Regions from separate parts of the Neorhizobium sp. CSC1952 genome, predicted to be linked through region 1. Evidence: riboswitches for the same ligand, from Rfam matches in the RefSeq annotation. Region 1 holds a riboswitch; the other holds the start of a gene.

Region 1 (6,396 bases):
AGGTCGACGAGGCGGCCTATTACGGTGCGGTCGCCCGGTTCCTGCGCCTGCCGTTCATCGAGACGATCGATCCCGCTTCCATCGCCGACATTCCGGCGCTCGACACGCAATTGCAGCGCCCGAATCAGATCCGCATCAGCCATCGCCATCGGGCTCCGCAGGTGGCCGTGGTGCCGGAAGCGGTGCGGCTCGCCGATTTCGGAGCCGCCCTTTCCGCCATGCCCCTGCTCGGCCGCGACCTCGTGATCACCACGCCTTCGGCAATCCGCCGGGCGGTGTGGCAGGCCGGCGCCGGAAGGCGGGTGCGCGACACCGTCAACCGGCTCTTCGACCGCTTCCCCGCGTTTTCCGCCCGCATCGTGCTCATCGGCAACCAGGGCTTCCATGCGGGGATCGGGCTTGCCGCCCTGATCTCGGCCCTGATCGTCGCGCCGCTTGCGGCGCTGCTCCTCCTGCATGTCCTGCTGTCGCTCGTCTATTTCGCTTCCCTGCTTCTGAGGCTCGCGGCCTTGACGCAGCAACGTTTCGGGACGGTGATGCCGCCGGCCTTCCGGCTCCAGCACGGCCCCCTTCCCTGCTATACGGTGATGGTGGCGCTTTACCGCGAAGCCGCGGTCGCCGAGCAGCTGATCGCCAGCCTCAGGCGGCTCGACTGGCCGCATTCGCTGCTCGACATCAAGCTCGTCTGCGAAGCGGACGACCGGGAGACGATCGCGGCGCTGAAAACCCTCTCGGCCGGCGGCCATTTCGAGATCGTCGAAGTGCCGCCGTCGGAGCCGCGCACCAAGCCCAAGGCGCTCACCTATGCGCTGGGTGCCGCACGCGGCGAGTTCCTGGCGATCTACGACGCGGAGGACCGGCCGCATCCGCAACAATTGCGCGAGGCCTATCAGCGCTTCCGGGCGTCGCCGCGCGAGCTCGCCTGTCTGCAGGCGCCGCTGATCGTCACCAACGGGCAGGACTCCTGGATCAGCGCGCTGTTCTCGCTGGAATATGCGGCCCTCTTCCGCGGGCTGCTGCCGATGCTTGCGAACGCCGGGATGCCGCTGCCGCTCGGCGGCACGTCCAACCACTTCCGCACCGAAGCGCTGCACGCCGCAGGCGGCTGGGACCCGTTCAACGTCACGGAAGACGCCGATCTCGGACTGCGCCTCTACCGGCTCGGCTATCGTTCCGGGGTCATCGGCCGCCAGACGCTGGAAGATGCGCCCACCACGATGCGGGTCTGGATGGGACAGCGCAGCCGCTGGTTCAAGGGCTGGCTGCAGACCTGGCTGGTGCTGATGCGCGATCCCCGCCGGCTCATCCGCGAGATGGGTCTCGCGGCCTTCTGCATTTCGCAGCTGACGATCGGAGGCATGCTGGTCTCCTCGCTCCTGCATCCGCTGATCATCGTCTTCATGGCGCTCGGCGCCTATTCCATGCTGGCGGCGCCGGCAGACGATATTCCGGCCAGCGTGCTTTCGCTTTTCGTGATCGATACGATCAACGTCTTCGGCAGCTACCTGGTTTTCCTCGGCCTGGGGCTGGGGCCGATGATCGGACATGAAAGACGGCTGATCGGCTGGCGCTGGACCGGCGTATCGCTTTACTGGCTGATGACTTCGGCCGCCGCCTGGCGCGCGGTGCTGGAACTCCGCTCCAGACCCTTCTTCTGGAACAAGACGCCGCACCATCCCAGCGGCAAAAGAGCCTGACGGAAGACCATCTTCCTGTTCAGGGTTCCCGGAACATTTTCGGGCCTCCGGGCGTCAGGTAACAGGCCCCGACAACAGGAGGAGAACGATGCGCACCTACTATCGCTATCGCGGCGGAGAGCCGGCTCCCGGCGCGCTGATCATCAGATTCTACCATTCCGGCGACCAGATCCGCGGCTATATCCGCAAGGTCGCCGATCCTTCCGAAGACGACACGATCTTTCCCGGAGAGGAGATGGAGCCGGAGGAGGCTTTCCGGATGGCGGAGAACAAGAACCGCGGGCCGGACAAGCCGCCGATCTTCGTGGAACTCTCGGAAGGCGTGAACTGGAACCCCGCATGGGGCAGGCTGATGTAATTTGCCGGAAGACTGGAGCGGGTGAAGGGAATCGAACCCTCGTATTCAGCTTGGGAAGCTGCTGCTCTACCATTGAGCTACACCCGCGTCGGTCCCGAGACTTCCAACAGATGCCGCCGGCTGTCAAGCGGCCGGCGCGTCAAACACGAAAATGCTTGGAAAGTTTGAGCCCCTGCGCCTGGTAGTTCGATCCGAGGCCGGTGCCGTAAAGCCCTTCCGGCCGCTCCATCATATGCTCGTAGACGAGACGGCCGACGATCTGGCCGTCTTCCAGGATGAACGGCACTTCGTGGCTGCGCACTTCCAGCACCGCGCGGCTGCCGCGGCCGCCGGCCGCCTCATGGCCGAAACCCGGATCGAAGAAGCCCGCATAGTGGACGCGGAATTCGCCGACCAGCGGATCGAAAGGCGTCATCTCCGCCGCATAGAGCGGCGGAACATGCACGGCTTCGCGCGAGACGAGGATGTAGAACTCATCCGGATCGAGGATCAGCTCGTTGCGCCCGCGGCTGTAGAGCGGCTCCCAAAAGTCGAAGATATCGTGCTCGCCCTTCTTGTCGACGTCGACGACAGCCGTGTGATGCTTGCCGCGGTAGCCGATCAGGCCTTCCTTGTCGCCGGAAAGGTCGATCGACAGCGCGATGCCGCCGCCGGAGACGTTGGGCTTCGAAGCGGCCACCAGCGTTTCGGCCTCGTGAAGTTTCAACAGCTCCGGCTCGCCGAGCAGAGCGTTGCCGACACGGAAGCGGATCTGCGACAGGCGCGAGCCGCGGCGCACGACGATCGGAAAGGTGCGCGGCGAGATTTCCAGATAGAGCGGGCCGGAATAGCCCGCCGGGATCTTGTCGAATTCCTGCGCGTAGTCGGTGATGACGCGGGTGAAGATGTCGAGGCGGCCGGTGGAGCTCTTCGGATTGGCCGAGGCGGACATGTCGGCCGGCAGGTCGAGGCGCTCCATCAGGGGCACGATATAGACGCAGCCGGTTTCCAGCACCGCGCCTTCCGAAAGATCGATCACGTGCAGCTTCAACCGGTCGAGCTTGTCCGACACGAGATTGGCCGGGCCCGGCATGAAGCTCGCGCGGACACGGAAAGCCTTCGAGCCGAGGCGCAGGTCGAGGCTTGCCGGCTGGATCTGGTCGCGATCGAGCTCGCGCTCGGAGATCAGCCGTCCGCTTTCGAAAAGTGCCGCAATCGCGCGGTCTGCCAGAATGCCTGTTGCACGAGCCATCATGTCTCTTCCGTATTTCAGCGCGACAAAACCAAATGCAAGCCATTGACGCAAGCCGCAAGCAGGCGTAAGGCAGCTTTATCCCGTGGTGATTTGGCCGGTCGGCTTGCAGCCACGTTAAACAAGTGGCTAAAAGGACCGGGTGCCAAACCGGTCTGCTTTCGCGGCCGGTTTTTTTGTTGTTTGAAAATGGGGATTAGCATGACCAAGACATGGCGCCCGGCAACCCAGCTCGTTCACGGGGGCACTCTGCGTTCGCAATACGGCGAGATGTCCGAGGCGATCTACCTGACCCAGGGCTTCGTCTACGACACGTCGGAAGCTGCCGAGGCGCGCTTCAAAGGCGAGACCGACGGCTTCATCTATGCCCGTTACGGCAGCCCGACCAACGACATGTTCGAGAAGCGCATGTGCATGCTGGAAGGGGCGGAAGACGCCCGCGCCACCGCATCCGGCATGGCCGCCGTCACGGCCGCGATCCTCTGCCAGCTCAAGGCCGGAGACCATATCGTCGCCGCCCGCGCCCTCTTCGGCTCCTGCCGCTGGGTGGTCGAGACGCTCGCGCCGAAATACGGCATCGACTGCACGCTGGTCGACGGCCGCCATCTGGAAAACTGGGAGAAGGCGATCACGCCGAAGACCAAGGTCTTCTTCCTGGAAAGCCCGACCAATCCGACGCTTGAAGTGATCGACATCGCCGGCGTCGCGAAACTCGCGAACCAGATCGGCGCCAAGGTGGTGGTCGACAACGTCTTCGCGACCCCCCTCTTCCAGAAGCCGCTGGAGCTCGGCGCGCATGTCGTCGTCTATTCGGCGACCAAGCATATCGACGGCCAGGGCCGCTGCCTCGGCGGCGTCGTGCTTTCCGACAAGGCCTGGATCGACGAGAACCTGCACGACTATTTCCGCCATACCGGCCCGGCCATGTCGCCGTTCAACGCCTGGACGCTGCTGAAGGGCGTGGAGACGCTGCCGCTGCGCGTGAAGCAGCAGACCGCGAACGCCTCGAAGATCGCCGACTTCCTCGCCGAGCAGAAACAGGTCGCCCGCGTCATCTATCCCGGCCGCAAGGACCATCCGCAGGCCGATATCATCGCCAGGCAGATGAAGGGCGGCTCGACGCTGGTCTGCTTCGAGCTGAAGGGCGGCAAGGAAGCGGCGTTCAAGTTCCAGAACGCGCTCGATATCGTCACGATCTCCAACAATCTCGGCGACACGCGCAGCCTGATCACCCATCCGGCGACGACGACGCACAAGAACCTCACGGACGAAGCCCGCGCCGAACTCGGCATCTCGCCCGGCACCGTGCGCCTCTCCGCCGGCATCGAAGACACCGAGGATCTGATCGAGGATTTCGCCAAGGCGCTCTCCAAGATCGCGGCCTGAGATCCGTCATGGTGAATCCGGGCTTACCGGATTCACCATATCAGTTATCCCTAACTTCAAGAAACGCTCACACCCGGTTGTTCAAGCCGCGAGATTTCTTGACGTTCCGGTAATCAGGTACAATATCGGATGCCTGAGCATTGTTGAGGTGCAACATGTATCGCGCCCGGACAAAAGACATCGAAGTCGCCGTCGAGCCCTACTATCTGGAGGAGCAATCCAGTCCGGAAGAGAGCCGCTATGTCTGGGGCTACCGCATCGTCATCGAAAACCATTCGCCCGTTTCCGTACGGCTGGTGCATCGCTACTGGCACATCACCGACCAGAACGGCGTGGTGGACGAGGTCGACGGGCCCGGTGTGGTGGGCGAGCAGCCGCGGCTGCAGCCCGGCGATTCGTACGAATATTCCTCGGGCTGCCCGCTCGACACGCCATCGGGCATGATGTTCGGCCACTACGACATGCAGACGGACGAGGGAGAGACCTTCAAGGTGACGATCCCCGCCTTCTCGCTGGACTCTCCCGGCCTCCTTCGGGTGCTGAACTGACGCGGGCGATCCGCAGCCGATAAGTTATGGACCGCTTCGGCTTTTCTATTTGTTGCCTCCCCGCATCTTCGGCATGCTCACGCCGTCAAACGGTCTTTGGGAGGAGAACCTGTGACAAGGCTCATTCTATCTGCGTCCTGTGCCCTGCTGGCGCTGGCGGCGTTCAGCCCTGCGCTCGCCCAGAACAAAAGCAGCTTCATCGATCAGAAGGACAGGCCTGATCTTTCGGCCGCGACCGTCTCGCCGCAGATCGCCTGCGGCATGCTGAACGGCCAGTCCTTCGCCGACGTCACGACGCTGAAGGCCACGCATGTGGCGGGCGTCGGCTCCGTGCCGGGACATTGCCAGGTGACGGGCTATATCCGCCCGCAGATCCGTTTCGAGATCACGCTGCCCGACGACTGGAACCGGCGGCTCTACATGTTCGGCAACGGGGGCTATGCCGGCGAGGACCTTGCGGCTCCATCGCGTATCACGACCCGCAACGCCGCCCTTTCGAAGGGCTTCCTGACGGTTCAGCAGAATACCGGCCATGACGCCGTCACCTACAAGCTCGGCGATTTCGCCCAGGATCTCGACCTTCTGATCGACTACGGTTCCCGTGCCGTGCATGTGACGGTCGGGACCGCCAAGGCGATCGCCGCGCGCTATTACGACCGGCATCCTTCCTTCTCCTATTGGGACGGCTGCTCGACCGGCGGCCGCCAGGGGCTTATCTCGGCGCAGCGTTATCCCAGCGATTTCGACGGCATCCTGGCCGGCGCGCCGGTGCTCGACCTCACCAACACGCAGATCTGGGGCATCTGGAACGCCCAGGCGCTCCTGAAAGCGCCGATCAGCAGGGCACAGCTTCCCGCGCTGGCCAAGGCGGTGATGGACAAGTGCGACGGGATCGACGGCGCCAAGGACGGGCTGATCGCCGATCCGCGCCAGTGCAATTTCGATCCGGCCAAGGATCTGAAGATCTGCGAAGCCGGCGGTTCCGACTGCTTCACCAATGCGCAGGTGGAAACGCTGAAGACACTGGCCGGCGGCGTGAAGATCAAGGGCGAGACGGTGTTTCCCGGCGTGCAGTTCGGCACCGAGGGCGTCGACGCCTCCGGCACGAGCGGCTGGGACATGTGGATGGTTTCCGAAGAGGGGCCGAGCCGGCAGCTCGCCTATGGCGAGACTTTC
Region 2 (6,396 bases), 1.1 Mb from region 1:
ATTCCTGGTAAAACCCAGTGCCGTGTAGAAGCGTGTCGCGACTTCGACATTTGCGACGGGCAGGTTCACGAAAATCATTCGCATGCAAGTTCTCCTCTTCGCCTTCAACCTATACGCACGTGATCGTGCGTTCTACCCAAGGACGAAGAAGGAAACGTGACTCCGACATGAAAGGGGCGAAATTTTTCGCCTAACCCGAATTCTGCCGGAAGACCTTGAGTTCGCGCGGCACGATGGCCATCGTCCCCAGGCGGTCGGCGATCGCATAGTCGATCGACTGTTCCAGGACCTGAGGCGCTACCGGCTTTGTCAGGACACCCAGAAAGCCTTTCTCGCCGTCTTCGATGTCGTCCGGGTTTCCGGTCATGAAGATCACCGTTATCCCATATCGTTCGGCAAGTTGCCGGCCGATGTCCGGTCCGGTCCGGCCGTCTGCGAGATTGACGTCGACGATGGCGATATCGGCCCGTGAGGCCAATTCCAGGGCGTGTTTGCGGGCATTGGCAAAACCTGCCACCTTCAAGCCCATGTTCTCAACGGTTTCGGCTATGTCGAGCGCGATCAGAAACTCATCTTCGATGATCAGCACCTGTTGATTCATCGCTTCCCTGGGCAGCCGACGACGCGGTACTTTTGTCAGCATTGGACGTCCCCACACGGTTTCCGGTTCCCAATTCGGGCCGATGACGCAGCCGGCGTTCAGCCCACGAATGCGGATCGAACGGGCAGGGGACGGGAATGTTCCGTTATGCGACAGATTTTGCGCTCTAAGCGGTTGTTATAGTTAACAATCCGTTGCTCAGCCTTCCAACTCTTCTCGCAGCAGCTCGAGATCGAGCCATTCCTCTTCCATCTTCGTGAGGCTTGCCCGCAATTTCTCCATTTCCGCCGCGAGCTTGTTGAAGGCGGCCGGGTCCCTGGTGAAGAGATTGGGATCCGCCATCTTTTTCTCCCGCGCGGCGATTTCGGCTTCAGCCTTGGCCATTTCCTTCGGCAGGTTTTCGAGTGCGAATTTCTGCTTGTAGGAAAGTTTTCCCTTGGTCTTCGACGCTTCCACAGGCAAAGCTGCGGCCTCTGCCTTCGGCTTTTCCGCCTTCTCCGCCCTGCGCCTTTCCTCCTGCGCGCCCTTCCGCTGGGCGAGCATGTCCGTGTATCCGCCGGCATATTCGATCCAGCGGCCGTCCGGCGTCTCCGGATTGGCAGGCGCTATCGTGGAAGTCACGGTGCGGTCGAGAAAATCGCGGTCGTGGCTGACGAGGATGACGGTTCCGTTGTAGCCCGCGACGATCTCCTGCAAGAGGTCCAACGTCTCGATGTCGAGGTCGTTCGTCGGCTCGTCTAATATCAGCAGGTTCGAGGGTCTGGCCATGATGCGGGCGAGCATCAGTCGGGCGCGCTCGCCGCCCGACAGATTCCTGATCGGAGTGCGGATCTGCTCCGGCTGGAACAGGAAGTCCTTCATGTAGCCCGCCACATGCCGCTGCTCGCCGTTGACAAGCAGCGTTTCGCCGCGTCCGTCCGTCAGATAGTGCGAGAGGGTCTCTTCCGGGTTCAGGTCTTCGCGCTTCTGGTCGAGCGTTGCGATTTCCAGATTGGTGCCGAGCTTCACCGTGCCGCTGTCCGGCGCAAGCCCACCCGTCAGCATCTTCAGAAGCGTCGTCTTGCCGGCGCCGTTCGGGCCGACGAGGCCGATCCGGTCGCCGCGATGGACTCGGATCGAAAAGGGCGCGACGATCGGGCGATCGTAGGCCTTGGTGATGTTTTCGGCTTCGATTACCAGCTTGCCGGATTCTCGGCCTTCGGTGATCTGCGCTTGCACCGTGCCTTGTGGCCCCTTGTGGCCGCGATAGCTGGCGCGCATGGTCTGCAATTCGCCGAGGCGGCGCATGTTGCGCTTGCGCCGCGCGGTGACGCCGTAGCGCAGCCAATGTTCCTCGCGCTCGATCGCCTTGCCGAGCTTGTGTTGCTCCAGTTCCTCGGCCTCCAGTACCTCGTCGCGCCAGACCTCGAAATGGGCGAAGCCCCTATCCAGTCGCCTGGAGGCGCCGCGGTCGAGCCAGACGGTGGCGGTCGAGACCTTTTCGAGGAAACGGCGGTCGTGGGAGATCAGCACCAGCGCGCTCTTCGTCTTGCGCAGCTCGTCTTCCAGCCATTCGATGGTCGGCAGGTCGAGATGGTTGGTCGGCTCGTCGAGAAGCAGGATATCCGGCTCCGGCGCCATGACGCGGGCGAGCGCCGCGCGGCGGGATTCCCCACCGGAGAGGGTCTTGGGATCCTCCTGTCCGGTGAGGCCCAGATGTTCGAGCAGATAGGTGACGCGATAGGGATCGTCGCCGGGGCCGAGACCCGCTTCCGCGTAGGCCTGCACGGTCGAGTAACCGGCGAAATCCGGCGCCTGTTCGAGATAGCGGATGGTGGAAGAGGGGTGGCGGAAAACCTCGCCCGATTGCGGCTCCACCATGCCGGCGGCGATCTTCATGAGCGTCGACTTGCCGGAACCGTTGCGGCCGACCAGGCAGATGCGGTCGCCCGGCTCCACCTGCAGGCCGGCGCCGGCCAGCAGCGGCGCGCCGCCGAAGCTCAGAAAGATGTCGTCAAGTTTGAGAATCGGGGGCGCCAATCTTAGGCTCCTGTAAAGTCATAGGGGCGAGCAAGGATCATCGCCCTGCCGCTCTTTAGATGGAATTCCAGCGGGCCTTCCGCAACATTCGAGACCGTACGGGAGGAGCCGAAGGGCAGTGAAAAGTTTTCCAGCGGATAACGCGCGCCGATAATGTCGAGCCCTTCGAGCGCCGAGAAACCGACGATCGAAAAGAGCGAGCCCTTCGGCAGGTCGAGCACCTTTTCACCCGGCAGCAACGGGAGGGCCTCCTCTTCGCCGGACGTCAGCAGGATATCGAAGCCGCGCTCGGCAAGGCTCATGGCGTGAAGGAGATGCTGAAGCGCATGGTCGCTGCGTTCGCCGCCGAGCGCGCCGGCAAAGATCAGCTTCGTGGCGCCGCGGTCGATCGCTTCCGCCGTGGCGATTTCTCCGTCGGTCTCGGTCTTGGCGGGCGGGTAGGTCCGCTGCTCCACATCCGGCCATTGCCCGGCAAGCTCGGCATCGGTGGAATCGAAATCGCCGACCCAGAGTTCCGGCTGTGCGCCGAGTGCTGCCGCATGCCGCATGCCGCTGTCGGCCGCGATGAAGCGGCTGGCGCCGACCGCCTCTCGCAGGCGGTCGGTGACGGTGAGATTGCCGCCGAGCAGAATGGTGAACGTCGAATGGCTCATGGGCATTGCCCATAGCGCAAAGCGGTAGGTCAGGGAAAGCTGTTGCGCCGCCGAAGCCAAGCTTTTAGTTTGCGGCTCGTTTTTCGATCGGGATGCCAAGATGCAGTTTGAAGGTACCGCGGACTATATCGCCGACAAGGATCTCATGGTGGCGGTCAATGCCGCGATCCGGCTCGAGCGTCCGCTGCTGGTCAAAGGCGAACCCGGAACGGGCAAGACGGAACTCGCCCGGCAGGTGGCGGCAGCCCTCGGGCTCGATCTCATCGAATGGAACATCAAATCCACCACCAAGGCGCAGCAGGGGCTTTACGAATACGATGCAGTCTCCCGGCTGCGCGACAGCCAGCTCGGCGACGAACGCGTCCACGACGTGGCGAATTACATCCGCCGCGGCAAGCTATGGCAGGCCTTCGCGTCGGACAAGAAGGTCGTGCTGCTGATCGACGAGATCGACAAGGCGGATATCGAATTCCCGAACGACCTCCTGCAGGAGCTCGACCGTATGGAATTCCATGTCTACGAGACCGGAGAGACGGTGAAGGCCAGGGTCCGGCCGATCGTCATCATCACCTCCAACAACGAGAAGGAACTGCCGGATGCCTTCCTGCGCCGGTGCTTCTTCCACTATATTCGCTTTCCGGATGTCGAGACGCTCGCCCGCATCGTCGAGGTGCATTATCCGGGCATCAAACAGCTGCTCGTCCGCAACGCGCTGACCCAGTTCTATGAAATCCGCGAGATGCCGGGCCTCAAGAAGAAACCGTCCACCTCCGAGGCACTCGACTGGATCCGGCTTCTCGTTTCCGACGACGTCGATCCGGCCGACCTGCGAGGCGATGTGAAGAACGCGCTCCCGAAGCTGCATGGCGCGTTGCTCAAGAACGAGCAGGACGTGCATCTCTTCGAGCGGATGGCCTTCATGGCGCGGCGGGAGCGGTAAGCAAGATTTTGCTCCCATTGACGAAAGGCTGAGCAAGGCGTATTTGAAACGCCGTTATTCGTGGTGATTTGGCCGGCCGGCTTGCAGCCACGTAAAAAAAGTCGCTAAAGGGCCGCGAGAAGATGACTTCCACGGACCGGTCGCGATTTTTTCGCCGCCGGTTTTATTTTGTGGGTTTGTCAGAAATGCCGATCAAGATTCCCGATACGCTGCCTGCATTCAGCACTCTCGTTTCGGAGGGTGTGCGGGTGATGACCGAAACCGTCGCCGTGCGGCAGGACATCCGGCCGCTGCAGATCGGGCTTCTCAATCTCATGCCGAACAAGATCAAGACCGAGCTGCAGATGGCGCGCCTCGTCGGCGCCTCGCCGCTGCAGGTGGAATTCTCCCTTGTGCGCGTCGGCAACCACAAGGCCAAGAACACGTCGGAAGAGCATCTGCTCGCCTTCTACGAGACCTGGGAAGAGGTGAAGGACCGCAAGTTCGACGGCTTCATCATCACCGGCGCCCCGATCGAGACGCTGCCCTATGAAGAGGTCACCTACTGGGAGGAAATGCAGAAGATTTTCGACTGGACGACCACCAACGTGCATTCGACGATGAATGTCTGCTGGGGTGCCATGGCGGCGATCTACCATTTCCACGGCGTGCCGAAATACGAACTCAAGGAAAAGGCCTTCGGCGTCTACCGGCACCGTAATCTCGCGCCGTCCTCCGTCTATCTGAATGGCTTCTCGGACGATTTCCAGGTGCCGGTGTCGCGCTGGACGGAGGTGCGTCGCACCGATGTCGAAAACGTCTCGGGTCTCGAAATCCTGATGGAGTCGGACGAAATGGGCCTTTGTCTCGTGCACGAGAAGAAGGGCAAGCGTCTCTACATGTTCAATCATGTGGAATACGACTCCACCTCTCTGGCGGACGAGTACTTCAGGGACGTCAATGCAGGCATTCCCATCAAGCTGCCGCACGATTACTTCCCGCATAACGACGACACGCTGACACCCTTGAACCGCTGGCGCAGCCATGCACATCTTCTCTTCGGCAACTGGATCAACGAGATCTACCAGACGACACCCTACGAGCCGGAGAAGATCGGCACGGAATAGATCGGCGCCATGTTCATCCCCTTCTTCCTGCGTTTGAGAGAAGCGAAGATCCCGGTGACCCTGCGGGAGTTCCTTTCGCTTCTCGAAGGCATGGAGGAGGGACTGGCGGATTTCGACGTGGAGGCGTTCTATTTCCTCGCCCGCGCCGCGCTGGTGAAGGACGAACGGCATATCGACAGATTCGACCAGGTGTTCTCGTCCCATTTCCACGGACTGGAGGCCGTGTCGGGCAAACCGGGCCTCGATGCCGCGAACATTCCCGAGGAGTGGCTGCGCAAGCTCATCGAAAAGCACCTGACGGAAGAGGAAAAGAAGCTCGTCGAGGCGCTCGGCGGTTTCGAAAAGCTGATGGAGACGCTGCGCCGGCGTCTCGAAGAACAGAGGGGCCGGCACCAGGGCGGATCGAAATGGATCGGCACCGGCGGCACGTCGCCTTTCGGGGCCTATGGCTACAATCCGGAAGGCGTCCGCATCGGGCAGGAGGAGTCGCGCCATCGCCGGGCGGTCAAGCGCCGGGCGGTCAAGGTCTGGGACAAGCGTGAATTCCGGGATTTCGACGACAAGGTCGAGCTCGGTACGCGCAACATCAAGCTGGCGCTGAAGCGGCTGCGGCGCTGGGTGCGGGAAGGAGCGGCGGAAGAGTTCGATCTTCCCGGCACGATCCGCTCCACCGCCGAACACGGCTATCTGGACGTGCAGACGCGGCCCGAGCGGCATAACGCCGTCAAGCTCCTGATGTTCTTCGACGTCGGCGGGTCGATGGACGGCCATATCCGCGTCGTGGAGGAACTGTTCTCGGCGGCGCGGGCCGAGTTCAAACATATGGAGCATTTCTATTTCCACAACTGCCTTTACGAGGGCGTCTGGAAGGAAAACCGCCGCCGTTCGGACCGGCTGGCGACGCTCGATCTCATCCGCGGCTATGGCGCAGACTACAAGGTGATCTTCGTCGGCGACGCCTCGATGAGCCCTTACGAGATCAGCCATGCGGGCGGCTCGGTCGAGCACTGGAACCAGGAGCCCGGGCAAGTCTGGATCCAGCGCGTCACCGATCACTTCCGCCGCTGCGTCTGGCTC

The links. A riboswitch is a leader RNA that binds a small molecule or an ion and turns the genes downstream of it on or off. The one in region 1 is predicted to bind S-adenosylmethionine.
Region 2: it holds a riboswitch for S-adenosylmethionine, as region 1 does, so the genes downstream of both, metA (homoserine O-succinyltransferase) here and QTA58_RS05500 (O-succinylhomoserine sulfhydrylase) in region 1, are expected to answer to the same signal.

Annotation. Positions count from the first base shown of each region.
Region 1 is NZ_CP128416.1:1,056,220-1,062,615, forward strand. Features, by position in the region: gene QTA58_RS05480 (glycosyltransferase family 2 protein) at 1-1,697, shown strand, start outside; gene QTA58_RS05485 (hypothetical protein) at 1,786-2,055, shown strand; tRNA gene QTA58_RS05490 (tRNA-Gly) at 2,069-2,142, opposite strand; gene QTA58_RS05495 (2'-deoxycytidine 5'-triphosphate deaminase) at 2,195-3,289, opposite strand; SAM riboswitch at 3,362-3,440, shown strand; gene QTA58_RS05500 (O-succinylhomoserine sulfhydrylase) at 3,488-4,672, shown strand; gene apaG (Co2+/Mg2+ efflux protein ApaG) at 4,828-5,220, shown strand; gene QTA58_RS05510 (tannase/feruloyl esterase family alpha/beta hydrolase) at 5,332-6,396, shown strand, end outside.
Region 2 is NZ_CP128416.1:2,178,702-2,185,097, forward strand. Features, by position in the region: gene QTA58_RS10700 (VOC family protein) at 1-84, opposite strand, end outside; gene QTA58_RS10705 (response regulator) at 191-643, opposite strand; gene QTA58_RS10710 (ABC-F family ATP-binding cassette domain-containing protein) at 800-2,620, opposite strand; gene QTA58_RS10715 (thiamine diphosphokinase) at 2,623-3,273, opposite strand; gene QTA58_RS10720 (MoxR family ATPase) at 3,374-4,213, shown strand; SAM riboswitch at 4,264-4,341, shown strand; gene metA (homoserine O-succinyltransferase) at 4,399-5,319, shown strand; gene QTA58_RS10730 (VWA domain-containing protein) at 5,329-6,396, shown strand, end outside.